One region of the Paucibacter sp. XJ19-41 genome, then DNA from elsewhere that is predicted to be linked to it. Evidence: predicted binding sites of a transcription regulator. Region 1 holds the regulator's gene; each other region holds the start of a gene.
What was found. Region 1 encodes FNR, which switches genes on or off when oxygen is low (the NO sensors DNR and NnrR bind a similar motif). Its sites were predicted from a motif close to TTGATNNNNATCAA; they were not measured.

Region 1 (3,271 bases):
GGCCGAGACGCCCAGCCCGATCAGATCGCAGTCGGCCTGGGTGCTGTAACCCTGGAAGTTGCGGTGCAGGCGCCCCTGGCGCTTGGCCACCGCCAGTGAGTCGGTCGGCAAGGCGAAATGGTCCATGCCGATATAGCTGTAGCCCTGGGCAATGAAACCGCTGATCGCCCCCGAGAGCATGTGCAGCTTGTCGGCGGCCGGCGGCAGCTGGGCGATGTCGATGCGGCGCTGCGGCTTGAAGCGCTGCGGCAGATGGGCGTAGCCATAGAGCGCGATGCGGTCGGGCCGCAGCGCCGCGACCTGGGCAACGGTGCGGGCAAAAGACTCGGGGGTCTGCAGCGGCAGGCCGTAAATCAGGTCGACATTGGTCGACTCGAAGCCCAGCGCGCGGGCCTGGCTCATCAGGCTGGCCACGCTGTCAAAGCTCTGGATGCGGTGCACCGCCTTCTGCACCTCGGCATCGAAGTCCTGCACGCCGAAGCTCAGCCGGTTGAAGCCCAGGCTGCGCAGATGCGTCAGGCGCTGCTCGGTAACGGTGCGCGGATCCACCTCAATCGAGATCTCGGCGCCGGCCGCCCGCCTGAAGCGGCTGCGCAGATCCAGCATCAGCCGGCTCAGCTCGGCATCGCTCAGAAAGGTCGGCGAGCCGCCACCCAGATGCAGCTGCGACACGGTCTGCGCACGGCCCAGATGGGCCAGCGTCAGGTCCATCTCGGTGCTCAGGGCCTGCAGATACTCGCCGGCCCGCTCATGGTGGCGGGTGATGACCTTGTTGCAGGCGCAGTAGTAGCAGACCGATTCGCAGAACGGCACATGCACATAGACCGACAGCGGCGTGCCGCCGCCGACCAGCGAGCCGCTGGCGCGCTGGGCCAGCGCCTGTTCGTACTGCGCCACCGTGAAGGCCTCGACGAAGCGGTCGGCGGTCGGGTAGGAGGTGTAACGCGGGCCGGCCACGTCGTAGCGACGCAGCAGTTCTTCGCTGATACCCAGAGCTGTGGCGGTGGTGCTGTTTGGCATGTCCGCCACTGTGCCAAGCCTAGCTGGCGGGCAATTGACCTGCATCAAGCTTGCTGCGCATGGCCCCGACAACAATCACGGCAACCTTGAGGAACATCATGCTGACACCCCTCCACTCTTCGCCCAAGCCGGACACCGGCGAGGCGAGCGGCTGCCCCGGGCAGACCATAATGCGCGGCATGAGCACCGCACCCGCCATCAAGATCGAGCCCTTCAAGGTCGCCTGCTCCAGCTGCAATCTGCGCGAGCTGTGCCTGCCGGTGGGCCTGTCCAAGCCCGATCTGGAGCAGCTCGACAGCCTGGTGGCGACGCGCCGCCAGGTCGCGCGCGGCGACACCTTGTTCCGCACCGGCGACGCCTTCCAGTCGCTCTACGCGGTGCGCACCGGCTTCTTCAAGACCTGCGTGTCGTCCGAGGACGGCCGCGACCAGGTCACCGGCTTCCAGATGGCCGGCGAGCTGCTGGGGCTGGACGGCATCAGCAATGACCGCCACAGCTGCGACGCGGTGGCGCTGGAAGACTCCCAGGTCTGCGTGATCCCCTACGAGCAGCTCGAGGAGCTGTCGCGCGAGTTCACCGATCTGCAGCACCAGTTCCACAAGATCATGAGCCGCGAGATCGTGCGCGACCACGGCGTGATGCTGCTGCTGGGCAGCATGCGCGCCGAGGAGCGCCTGGCCGCCTTTCTGCTGAACCTGACTCAGCGCCTGCAGGCGCGCGGCTTCTCGGCCTCCAGCCTGGTGCTGCGCATGACGCGCGAAGAGATCGGCAGCTATCTGGGCCTGAAGCTGGAGACCGTGTCACGCACCTTCTCGAAGTTCCAGGAAGAGGGCCTGCTGGACGTCAAGCAGCGCCAGATCCAGATCCTCGACCAGGCCGGCCTGCAGCGCCTGGTGAACAGCAGCAACTGCTGATTCAGCGCTCGTCCTTTGTAGCGAGCGGCAAGCCGGCCAGCCACAGGCTTAGCGCCGAACTCAGCCCGGTCACGATCCAGAAGCCCAGAAAGCCCAGCGTGTAGATGCTGGTGCCGGACAGTGAGCTGGCCTCGACCAATGCGGCCGGATCAAGCAGGCTGAAGACCAGAACATCCAGCACCCCAGCCATCAAGAACGAAGGCCACAGGATGGCCATGACCAGGCGCGAGCGCCATGATGGCTCGTCCATCAGCGCCCCCCGGTGGCGGCATGGTTGCGGGCCTTCATGGCCGGTGTCTGCGCCGAACTCATTGCCGCTTCACTGCCGGCACTGGCCTGAGCCGGCACCGCCTCGATCACCGGGTCAGGGTAGGTGATGGCCAGCGCGAGCGTCACAAAGGACGCGACCACCACCACGCTGGGGCCGCCGATCACCAGCCACATCATCGATTCGCGCCACCAGGGTCGGCTCGGCGTGTTGCTTGCTTGCGGTTGACTCATGTTTGCTCCTGCAGGATGCCGCCACGCTCAGCGCGGCACGACAAAGGTTGACTTCTCGCTCAAGGCATAGGCGGGCTGCTCGTCCGCCCCAGCCTCGCGCTCGATGGCGAAACGGATCTCATGGGCGCCGCTGCCGGCCTGGGCCGCGCTCTGCGGCGGCACCCGCAAGGCCACCGACACCCAGCGGGCCTCGGCCGGCCCGACCTCCAGCCGCACCGGCTGCGCAGTGGCCAGCCCGGGCAGGCCCTCGGCCTCGATACGATAGTGCTGCACGGCCTCGGTGGTGTTCATGATCTGCAGCCGGTAGACGTTCTCGATGAAGCCGTCGTCGACCAGGCGCGCCAGCGCGCCGCGATCGCGCACCACATCGACCTTGAAGGGCGCGCGCAGCGCCAGACTGGTGAACAGGCCGGCGGTGATCAGCAGCAGCACCGCGCCATAGATCAACACCCGCGGCCGGAAGATGCGCAGCAGGCGTTCGCGGCGGCTCAGATGCTGGGACAGGCCGTTCTCGGTGTCATAGCGGATCAGGCCGCGCGGATAGCTCATCTTGTCCATCACGCTGTCGCAGACATCGATGCAGGCGGCGCAGCCGATGCACTCGTACTGCAGGCCCTTGCGGATGTCGATGCCGGTCGGACAGACCTGCACGCACAGGGTGCAGTCGATGCACGAGCCCAGGCCCAGTGCGGCAGGATCGGCCTTCTTGCTGCGCGAGCCACGCGGCTCGCCGCGCTCGGCGTCGTAGCTGATGATCAGCGTGTCCTTGTCGAACATCGCGCTCTGGAAGCGCGCATAAGGACACATGTATTTGCAGACCTGCTCGCGCATATAGC
Region 2 (3,271 bases), on a different contig from region 1:
GAATGCGCAGCTCAGCGAACTCAGCGATGAGCAGGCGGCGTATATCGGCGTGCCGAAGGTCGGCCCGTTCAAATCCAACACCTACCGCTACTAAAAGGCCGATGCGCGCCGATCAGCTGCTGGTCGCCCAGGGCCTGGCACCGACGCGCTCGGCCGCTCAGCGGCTGATCGACAACGGCGCCGTCGAGTGGGCCTCGGCCCAGGGCTGGACGCCGGTGAAGAAGGCCGGCGAAGACCTGCTGGAGGTCACCCAGTTCCGCATCACCGATGACGCGGAGCTGCGCTATGTCTCGCGCGGCGGGCTCAAGCTCGAAGGCGCGCTGAAGGCCAGCGGGCTGGTCCTTGGCGGGCTGACCGTGCTGGACATCGGCCAGAGCACCGGCGGCTTCACCGACTGTCTGCTTAAAGGCGGTGCGGCGCGGGTGGTCGGCATCGATGTGGGCCATGGCCAGCTGCATGCAGGCCTGGCGGGCGACCCTCGGGTGCAGGCCATCGAGGGCATGCATGTGCGGCAGTACCAGCCGGCGCAGCGTTTTGCGCTGATCGTTGGCGACCTGAGCTTCATCTCGATGCTGGGCGAACTGCCGCGCCTGGCACCCTGGCTGGCGCCGGGGGGCCAGGTCTTGCTGCTGATCAAGCCGCAGTTCGAGCTGGGACCCAAGGCCCTGGGTCGCGGCGGCCTGGTGCGCGATGCGGCCCAGTACCCGCTGCTGGAGACCCGGGCGCGCGAGGCGGCGGCGGCGCTGGGCTGGCAGGTGCGCGGCTATTTCGAGAGCGCCATCACCGGCGGTGATGGCAATAAAGAGTTCTTCTTGTGGGCACAACAACCATGACGACCGCTGTCAGTTTCGAATTCTTCCCGCCCAACACGCCGCTGGGCACCGAGAAGCTGAAGAACGTGGTGCAGGACTTGAGCGTCCTGCAGCCGCAGTACTTCAGCGTCACCTATGGCGCCGGCGGCTCCACCCGCGACAAGACCCTGGCCACCGTGATGGACATCGCGGCGATGGGCCATGAGGCCGCGCCGCATCTGAGCTGCGTCGGCTCGACGCGCGAGAACATCGCCGAGATCCTGGCCACCTACCGGGCGCAGAACATCCGCCGCGTGGTCGCGCTGCGCGGCGACCTGCCCAGCGGCACGGCCACGGCCGGCGAGTTCCGCTATGCGGCCGAGCTGGTGCGCTTCATCCGCGAGACCCAGGGCCCGGACTGGAAGATCGAGGTCGCAGCCTATCCCGAGTACCACCCGCAGCAGCGCTACGCGGCGCGCGATCTGCAGCACTTTGCCGACAAGATGCGCGCCGGCGCCAGCGCCGCGATCACGCAGTTCTTCTTCAACCCCGACGCCTACTTCAACTTCGTGGACGAGGTGCGGGCCCTGGGTGTGGACGCACCGATCATCCCGGGCATCATGCCCTTCCACAACTACGCCCGCATCGCCCAGTTCGCCCAGCGCGACGGCATCGAGATCCCGCGCTGGGTGGCGCTGAAGATGGAAGGCTATATGGACGACGCGGCCTCGATCCGCGCCTTCGGCCTGGATGTGATGACGCGGGTCTGCGAGCGCCTGATCGCCGGCGGCGTGCCGGCCATCCACTTCTATACGCTGAACCAGTCGGCGCTGACCCTGGAGTTGTGCAAACGCCTCAGACTCGGCTGACAAGATTGAGCCAGCGCAAACTCCGCCAGCCCTCCGTGCGGGGGCTTTTTTATGCTTGCGTCAGATCAAGGGTTAACCCGGGATGAGCGCCTCCAATAGCTTCATCGGGGCCACACGGGTCCCATCAACAAGGAGCTTGTCCCATGTCCAAGAAGATCGTCCTCGCCACCCTCGCCGCTCTCAGCCTGGCCGGCACCGCCCAGGCACAGGCCATGCAAGAGCCCTGGCTGGTGCGTGTGCGTGCCGTGCATCTCGACGCGGCCAACAAGGACAGCACCGGTCTCGGTCTGGCGATCAACAACAAGACCATCCCCGAGGTCGACATCAGCTACTTCTTCACGCCGAACATCGCGGCCGAGCTGGTCCTGACCTATCCGCAAAAGCATGATCTGAAGGCCGGCGGCGCCAAGATCGGCTCGCTCAAGCATCTGCCGCCGACCCTGAGCCTGCAGTACCACTTCGCGCCCACCGCGACCTTCCGCCCCTATATCGGCGCCGGCCTGAACTACACCCGCTTCTCCAGCGTCAACTTCGCGCCGGCAGTGGTCGCCGCGCTGGCCCCCAGCATCAAGAAGAACAGCTACGGCCTGTCGCTGCAGGTCGGCGCCGATATCGAGCTGGCCAAGAACCTGTTCCTGAACGTCGACATCAAGAAGGTGCAGATCGACACCACCGTCTACTCGCACGGCCAGTCGGCTGGCAAGTTCAAGGTCGACCCGCTGCTGGTCGGCGTGGGTCTGGGCTGGCGCTTCTAAGCCCACCCGCCCTGAAGAAGAGCCGTGCGACTCGCCCGCACCGCTGAGCCAAGGACCATCGGCGCCCCGAGACTTCATTCTGGGGCCTGCCGATGTCTACTTGTCGAGGGTGGCAATCGGTCTGTGTTGTCCAATTGTTTCTGGGGTGCGTCAATCGGGGAGCCGTCCATTGGTGGCGATGGTTCGGTTGCGCAAGGCCTCAATGCGGTCGTGGCTCATCTCCATCACGACGTTGCTGTCTGAAGCGATCAAGCTCACGATGGCTTCGCGTGGCCCGTTGCGCCAGGCCGGACTCGCGTAGAAGGCGGCCTGGGCGACTTCAAGCGTGACCATGTCGTGAAAAGCGCGAATCAGGAAATAACCATCAGCGTCGTGCAATGAGGGACCAAAGTCCACGACGTCAATACCCCAGTCCAGCATCAGCGGCAGGCTTTGCTGGTCGATCAGCTGGTGGAACCGATCTCGGCTGCCCGGCACCAGCCGGTAGCTGCGAATTTCGATTACGGGCATCCAAGTGTTCCCGCAACACCGTCGGTACGGCGGAAGTCCATCACCCAATTGACTTCCCAGCTGACACCACCATCGGTGGAGAACGCTTGCTCCCAACGTGGTTGCCCCAGTTCAGAGCGTTGAGTCCACAAGAAACGAACGCGAATGGCGTGGCCGTTATGAATGTCGTCGGCGTAGAAGTAGCCCTTGCCGTCCTTGAAGCCACCCACAACAGGCACATCGAGTCGCCCTGGATGACGACCATCCAACCACCAGATCGACCACAAACCACTGGCCGCGTCGAAGCTTCGGATGGTCAGGGCCCGGTAGTCGCCATCGGGCAGGTGAATCACGTTGTCATCCACAT
Region 3 (3,271 bases), on a different contig from region 1:
GTCAGGGGGCTGCAGCTACAGCGCCGACTACGGCAATACCGCCAGCTTCATGGGCCTGAGCCTCTACGACGGTGTTAGCGGTGCGCTGCTCGACCCGGCCAGCTACTACCTGCGCTCGGGCAGCGGCTTTGACTATGGCAAGGGCTTCGGCAATACGGCGCCGGTGCCCGAGCCGCAGAGCTGGGCCCTGCTGGCTCTGGGCCTCGCCCTGCTGGGCTGGCGCCGGGCGCGCCAGGCGGCGGGCTGATGAGTCAGTCGCGGGCGTTGCGCAGCCGGTTGGCGCGCAGCGCCAGCAGCGTGCAGGCCACGCCCGACAGCAGATAGAGCGTGACGGCAGCAAGGCCGAAGCGGGCCGACAGGCCCAGCGCCACCAGCGGCGCGAAGGCGGCGCCGATCAGCCAGGCCAGATCGGCCGTCAGCGCAGCGCCGGTGTAGCGCATGCGCGGCAGGAAGTTGGCCGTCACCGCGCCGGCCGCCTGGCCGTAGCTCAGGCCCAGCAGCACGAAGCCGAGCAGGATGAAGGCGTCCTGGCCCACCTGGCCGCCGTCCAGCAGCAGTGGCGCGAACAGGCTGAACACGCCGATGGCCGTCGCCAGCATGCCCAGGGTGCGGCGCCGGCCGATGCGGTCGGCCAGCAGGCCCGACAGCGGCATCGCGCCAGCCGCCAGCAGCGCACCGATCACCTGCACGACCAGCACCTCGCCGACCGGGCGTTCCGAGAACAGCATGATCCAGGACAGCGGGAACACCGTGACGATGTGGAACAGCGCATAGCTGGCCAGCGCGGCGAAGGCGCCGATCAGCACATTGCTGCCCTGGCTGCGCAGCAACTCGCCGACATCGCAGGGTTCCAGTTCCTTGGCATCGAGCTCGCGCTCGTACTCATGGGTGACCACCAGGCGCAGCCGCGCGAACAGCGCCACCACATTGATCGCGAAGGCGGCGAAGAAGGGGAAGCGCCAACCCCAGTCGAGGAAGTCGTGCTCGGACATGCTGCCCCAGAGGTAGGCAAACAGTCCGCAGGCGATCAAAAAGCCCAGCGGCGCGCCGAGCTGGCCCAGCATCGCATACCAGCCGCGGCGGTTTTCCGGCGCGTTCAGCGCCAGCAGCGAGGGCAGGCCGTCCCAGGATCCGCCCAGGGCCAGGCCCTGGCCGATGCGGAACAGCGCCAGCAGCGCGATCGCGCCCAGGCCCAGGCTGTGATAGCCGGGCAGCAGGGCCATGCCGGCGGTCGAGCAGCCCAGCAGGAACAGCGCCGAGGCCAGCTTGGCGCTGCGGCCCCAGCGGCGCTGGATGGCCATGCCGGCCACCGTGCCGATCGGCCGCACCACAAAGGCAAAGGCGAACAGCGCGAAGGCGTAGAGCGTGCCCTCCAGCCGGTCGGCGAAGGGGAAGAACACCGCCGGGAAGACCAACACCGAGGCGATGCCGTAGACAAAGAAGTCGAAGTACTCGGAGGCCCGGCCGATCACGACGCCGACCGCGATATCGCCGGGCGCCAGGCTGTGCTCGGGCTCGGTGCCCTGGATGCCGGGGTGGGTGAGGGTGTTACTGCTGGCCATGTCTCGCTTGCCTTGGACAAAATGTCCTATCGTTGATTTGGGTCAATCAAGATACATTTCCGACCGATGCGCAACTAGCGTTTTCCCGCCGGCCTGGTATTCCCGATGTCCCCAAAACCTTTAGTCGACACCACCTTAGCACGACTGGGCCTGCTGGCCCTGGCCCTGCCGCTGGGCGCCTGCAATATGGTGGTGATGAAACCCTCGGGCGATATCGCCCAGCAGCAGGCGCAGCTGATCGTCACCTCGACGATCTTGATGCTGATCATCATCGTGCCGGTGATCGCGCTGACCCTGCTGTTCGCCTGGCGCTACCGCCAGAACAACAAGTCCGCCACCTACAGCCCCGACTGGGACCACTCGACCCGGCTGGAGCTGGTGATCTGGGGCGCGCCACTCTTGATCATCATCGCGCTGGGCGCGATCACCTGGATCAGCACCCACAAGCTCGACCCCTACCGCCCGCTGGACCGCATCGCCGAAGGCCGGCCGGTGCCGCAGGGCCAGGCGCCGCTGGTGGTCGAGGTCGTGGCGCTGGACTGGAAGTGGCTGTTCCTCTACCCCGAGCAGGGCATCGCGACGGTCAATGAGCTGGCCGCGCCGGTGGACCGGCCGATCCAGTTCAAGATCACCGCGTCCACGGTGATGAACTCCTTCTACATCCCGGCGCTGGCCGGCCAGATCTATGCGATGCCCGGCATGCAGACCATGCTGCATGCGGTGATCAACAAGCCCGGTGCGTTCGAGGGCTTCTCGGCCAATTTCAGCGGCGATGGCTTCTCGCACATGCGCTTCAAGTTCCACGGCCTGTCCGAGGCGGGCTTCGAGCAGTGGGTGCAGAAGAACAAGGCCGAGGGTCAGGCCTTGACCCGCGCCGACTATCTGCAGCTGGAGCAGCCCAGCGCGCGCGAGCCGGTGCGCCGCTATGCGACGGTGGCCCCGGGCCTGTACGACGCGATCCTGAACCGCTGCGTCGACGGCAGCAAGATGTGCATGGCCCAGATGATGGCGATCGACGCCGCCGGCGGCCTGGGCAAGGGCAGCATTGACGGCCTGTCGAGCAAGACCTGGCGCACTGGCGACGGGATTGCCGAGCGCAGCTATGTGGCCGCGCTGTGCACACCCGAGAACGCCGGCGACTTCAGCCTCGCGCGCAGCCAGCCCTGACGCGAACCGGATACAGAGCGAGACCCTCTCCATGCAAGATTTCAACACGCTCCTGTTCGGCCGCCTCGGCCCGGATGCGATTCCCCATGACCCCATCATCTGGGCCACTTTCGCGATGGTGCTGCTGGGCGGCACGGCGCTGCTGGCCGTGATGACCAAGTACCGGGTCTGGGGCCCGCTGTGGCGCGACTGGATCACCAGCATCGACCACAAGAAGATCGGCATCATGTATATGGTGCTGGGCATCGTGATGCTGCTGCGCGGCTTTGCCGATGCGCTGATGATGCGCGCCCACCAGGCCATGGCCTTTGGCGACAACGCCGGCTTCCTGCCGCCCCACCACTACGACCAGATCTTCACGGCGCACGGCGTGATCATGATCTTTTTCGTCGCGATGCCGCTGGTGACCGGCTTCATGAACTACCTCATCCCGCTGCAGATCGGTGCGCGCGATGTGGCCTTCCCCTTCCTGAACAACTTCAGCTTCTGGATGACCACCAGCGGCGCGGTGCTGATGATGATCTCGCTGTTCGTCGGCGAGT

Region 2: the regulator FNR is predicted to act here: its motif matches at 1,716-1,729, upstream of PO768_RS19185 (OmpW/AlkL family protein).
Region 3: the regulator FNR is predicted to act here: its motif matches at 1,595-1,608, upstream of cyoA (ubiquinol oxidase subunit II).

The regions. Positions count from the first base shown of each region.
Region 1 covers NZ_JAQOWX010000173.1:671-3,941, forward strand. The annotation lists partial or broken gene hemN (oxygen-independent coproporphyrinogen III oxidase) at 1-1,020, opposite strand, end outside; gene fnr (fumarate/nitrate reduction transcriptional regulator Fnr) at 1,200-1,934, shown strand; gene PO768_RS26680 (hypothetical protein) at 1,936-2,184, opposite strand; gene PO768_RS26685 (hypothetical protein) at 2,184-2,435, opposite strand; gene ccoG (cytochrome c oxidase accessory protein CcoG) at 2,463-3,271, opposite strand, start outside.
Region 2 covers NZ_JAQOWX010000080.1:3,272-6,542, forward strand. The annotation lists gene ahcY (adenosylhomocysteinase) at 1-94, shown strand, start outside; gene PO768_RS19175 (TlyA family RNA methyltransferase) at 102-833, shown strand; gene metF (methylenetetrahydrofolate reductase [NAD(P)H]) at 830-1,660, shown strand; gene PO768_RS19185 (OmpW/AlkL family protein) at 1,804-2,415, shown strand; gene PO768_RS19190 (NIPSNAP family protein) at 2,566-2,925, opposite strand; gene PO768_RS19195 (DUF1579 domain-containing protein) at 2,916-3,271, opposite strand, start outside.
Region 3 covers NZ_JAQOWX010000133.1:10,354-13,624, reverse strand. The annotation lists gene PO768_RS24430 (PEP-CTERM sorting domain-containing protein) at 1-247, shown strand, start outside; gene PO768_RS24425 (MFS transporter) at 252-1,562, opposite strand; gene cyoA (ubiquinol oxidase subunit II) at 1,668-2,729, shown strand; gene cyoB (cytochrome o ubiquinol oxidase subunit I) at 2,761-3,271, shown strand, end outside.